2 regions of the Streptococcus pasteurianus genome follow, and region 1 is predicted to be linked to the other one. Evidence: predicted binding sites of a transcription regulator. Region 1 holds the regulator's gene; the other holds the start of a gene.
The links. Region 1 encodes CtsR, which represses protease genes until heat stress. Its sites were predicted from a motif close to TTGGTCAAAAAAGGTCAAANA; they were not measured.
Positions count from the first base shown of each region.

Region 1 (2,205 bases):
TGCGAGGATAACCCCGAGCATAACTGCAACGACGCTTTGTTTGAAGTTCCAATCGAGGATTGATGCGGCTAATATTCCGGACCAGGCTCCTGTTCCAGGAATGGGGATACCAACAAAGAGTAATAAGGCGATAAATAGTCCACGGTTACCAGCAGTCGCAGCTAGTTTTTTACCACCGCTGTGACCTTTTTTCAAACACCAAGTAAAGAAACCACCGATAACTGGTTTATCTGCTCCCCATTCAAGCACACGACGTGCGAAGAAGAAGATAATTGGGATGGGGAGCATATTACCGACAACGCCGATAATAAGTGCTTGCCACATTGGAATACCAGTGGCGATTGCATAAGGAACAGCGCCACGAAGTTCTACAAGAGGAAGCATGGAAATCAAAAATGTAATAATATAGTTCATTTACTTGAAACCTTTCATTTGTTACAGATTTTATTGTATCCTATCTCTTGAGCAAACACAACCAAAATCTGTCTTTCGGTGATTGTTTTAGGCTGAAAATAGTATCATGATTGGTGTGATTGACTATTTGAGTGCCTTTCTTTGACAAGAGATGTTAGCTCATGCTATAACAACAGCAAGGAGAATTTCAGAGTAATATCTGAGTACAAGAAAAGCACCTTGCCGGCCAAAGCTAAGGTACTTTTTATCATCGCTTACAACTTTGCAATGTCTCAGAGAAGGACAACTATTTTTCAATATCATCAAAATGCTTCTCTATCCATTTTTTACGTATAGCTGTGCTAAAGTGAATTACAACAAGATTTACTATGTTGCGCACGATAATTAAAAGAAAAACTTGGTACAATACGCTAACGCACATTCTTTCGCAAGCGATTAGGGGAGTTGCCAAAGCGTACACAATGGGTTAATGCACTCAATTCTTACTTGCTCAATATACTGGATTGGTGTGATTGACTTTATTTTTATGAAACTTGAGATGATGATATTAAATTTATCTAAATTAGTAGGGCTTATTTTCCCCTAAAAAGGATATTTTTGTTATAATGATAGTCAGTTATAGTCAAAGATAGTCTATTTGGAAATGGTCATTAATCTTGAAAAGGAGGAAGCTAATGGCAAAAAATACATCTGATAGTATTGAAGAATACATTAAGCAATTACTTGCCCAATCAGGTATTGCCGAAATTAAGCGGTCAAACTTGGCAGATACCTTTCAAGTTGTTCCTAGCCAGATTAATTATGTGATTAAAACGCGTTTCACGGAAAGTCGTGGTTATACTGTCGAAAGTAAACGTGGTGGCGGAGGTTATATCCGCATTGCCAGAGTGCGTTTTTCAGATCAACATCAAATGTTTGGTAATCTTATGGCAAACATTGGTGAACGTATTAGTGAGCAGGTTTTCACGGATTTGATTCAGTTGCTGTTTGATGAAAAAATCATTACTGAACGTGAAGGAAATTTGATTTTAGCAACAGCTTCGGATGATGTTCTTGGCAAAGATGCTCCAGAGATTAGGGCACGTATGTTGCGGAAAATTTTACAAAGATTAGATAGAAAAGGATTCCATTTATGAGTGAGTATTCGATAAAAATGCAAGAGGTTTTCAGTGTTGCTCAATACCAAGCAGCGCGTTTTGAAAGCCCATATTTAGAAAGTTGGCACGTCCTTTTAGCTATGGTTGCTATCCATGACTCAGTCGCAGGGCTAACATTTGCGGAATACCAAACTAAAATCGCCTATGAAGAATATGAAGCGGCAGCTGTTTTAGCCATTGGGAAATCACCGTTAACGGACGTTGACAGAGTTCATTTTGTAGAACAATCTAAAGCTCTTAGTGACGTTTTAGCATTTGCTGAGTCTATTTGTCAGGTGACTGGCGGTAACGAAATCGGGACAGAACACGTGCTTTATGCGATGTTGTTAAACCTTGATTTATTTGCCACACGTTTGCTAGAAGTTGCTGGTTTTAAAAATAAAGAAGACGGTGACGCTGCTCGTTTGATTGATTTGCGTAAGAGTTTGGCACGTAATGCTGGTTTTACAAAGGAAAATATCAAGGCTATTCATGGGCTTCGTAAGCCGAAAAAAGCGACAATGGGCGGTGCTTTTTCTGAAATGATGAAACCACAGTCAACAGCGGGGGATTTGTCAGATTTCACGCGTGATTTGACAGAGATGGCAGGTCAAGGAAAATTAGAACCTGTTATCGGTCGTGAAAAAGAAATTTC
Region 1 covers NZ_CP039457.1:2,034,157-2,036,361, reverse strand. The annotation lists gene E8M05_RS10625 (COG2426 family protein) at 1-414, opposite strand, end outside; gene E8M05_RS10620 (CtsR family transcriptional regulator) at 1,089-1,550, shown strand; gene E8M05_RS10615 (ATP-dependent Clp protease ATP-binding subunit) at 1,547-2,205, shown strand, end outside.

Region 2 (2,205 bases), 360 kb from region 1:
GTACTTCTTCATACAAGATTATATTATATCAAAAACGAGCTAAATTGCCTACAAAATTTTCATCGATATTATCAAACTCCGATAATAATACTTCTTTAACAAATTTCAATTCTGAAATTTCTTTTGCAATATCTTCTGCTTCTTCCTTGTTTACATACAAGATCTGATATCGCATTTTATGCGAATGGTATAAAACATCACCAAATTTATTTAACTTTCGAGCATCACGATTATAGTATAAATAAACAATAATCCCCTGACGTTCCTGCTTTTTAAACATGCTTTTTCCTTCCTCCTTTACTACAATTCCCATAATGTGATTTATGTGGTGCCAAAGGCAAACCTGTCTCTACAAAAATATCAGATGAAATAGTTGATGAGATCTTTTGTGATAGCTCTGCTAAATTTTTTTGAACAGCAACTTCACTTTGTCGCAATTGACTAACTTTTTCGTTAATGTCAATGCCCCTTTTTTCCTTAAAAAGTTGACGACGTATTTCAGCAACTTCTGATCGAAAAGCTGCATACGATTTAACATCTTCATAGCTTTGTTTCAAGGCTTGAAAATGCATAATTTTTTCCTGAAGCACAGTATCTGCCAAGAAAACCTCACGTGCTTTCCGATAGTTTTTAACACTTTCCAACTCAAGAAAAGATGCGGCAACCTCATCAATAGCTTCATCAATATCAAATAATTGTTCATCAATTGTCAACATAAAACGATTATACCACAATTAAAGTTAAATGTATCCTTGGTCAGCTCGCAACAAAAAACCCACCAAAGGCGGGTTTAATATATATCTTCAATTAGTTTAATTCGTTGTTTACCATGATTTCGTCGATGAAGCCGTATTCGAGAGTTTCTTGTGCACTCATCCAGTTATCACGTTCAGCATCAGCATGAACTTTTTCCAATGTTTGACCAGAGTTGTCAGCCAAAATTTGTTCCAAGTTTTGACGTGTTTTCAAAAGGTGTTCGGCAGCAATTGCCATATCTGTTTGTTGTGTACCGCCACCAGTACCACCCATTGGTTGGTGAATCATGTATTCAGCATTTGGCAACATGAAACGTTTACCTTTTGCACCTGATGACGCAATAACAGTTCCCATTGAAGCTGCCATACCCATAACAATTGTTTGAACATCTGACTTAATGAAATTCATTGTATCAACAATGGCAAGCCCTGCTGATACTGAACCACCAGGAGTATTAACATAAAGGTAAATATCTTTAGTGTTATCTTGTGCATCAAGGAACAACAATTGGGCAATGATAGAGTTAGCCATATTATCTTCAACTGGTCCAGTCAACATGATAATACGGTCTTTCAAAAGGCGTGAATAAATATCGTATGAGCGTTCGCCACGGCTCGTTTGTTCAATAACTACAGGAATCATATATTTTCTCCTTTATTAAGCTACACGGACAAATTGAAATGGTGACTATCACCTTCTTATCCATGTCTGGTTTTAATAATCAATCTGAAACTATTATAGTCAATTGGTCAAAAAAGGTCAAATAAAAAACGTTAATAATTGACTTTTTCCTGAAGTAAAATAGGGGTTCACTACACGTCAATAGACGGTAGAAACCTTGATTTCATGTGATTTTTGAAACATTGACTTTCATTACATTGCACTACAAATCAATTGAAACTCTACATTTTTTAGATAATAAAATAAAGTAGAACATGCAGATATTAAAAAGAGCACTTCAAATGAGGTGCTCTTTTTAATAGTTAAGCAATCAACTTAACCTTATTTTGTACCGAATAGTCGGTCACCAGCGTCACCAAGACCTGGAACGATGTAACCATGTTCGTTAAGTTTTTCGTCAAGAGTGGCTGTGTAAATGTCGATATCTGGGTGTGCTTCTTGGAGAGCTTTAACACCTTCTGGTGCAGATACGAGACAAACAAATTTAATGTTAGCTGCGCCACGTTTTTTAAGAGAATCAACGGCTAAAATAGCTGAACCACCTGTTGCAAGCATTGGGTCAACCACAAAAATTTGTCGTTGGTCAATATCTTCTGGTAATTTTACAAGGTATTCAACAGGTTGCAATGTTTCTTCATCACGATACATTCCGATATGACCAACTTTAGCAGCTGGAACAAGGCTAAGAAAACCATCAACCATACCGATACCAGCACGTAAAATAGGAACAATTGCTAATTTTTTACCAGCTAATTGTTTTTGAGTTGT
Region 2 covers NZ_CP039457.1:1,676,240-1,678,444, forward strand. The annotation lists gene E8M05_RS08735 (YlbG family protein) at 29-280, opposite strand; gene E8M05_RS08740 (YlbF/YmcA family competence regulator) at 273-716, opposite strand; gene clpP (ATP-dependent Clp protease proteolytic subunit ClpP) at 808-1,398, opposite strand; gene upp (uracil phosphoribosyltransferase) at 1,759-2,205, opposite strand, start outside.
Region 2: a site for CtsR is predicted at 1,502-1,522, ahead of clpP (ATP-dependent Clp protease proteolytic subunit ClpP). Genes of this name have one in related genera too.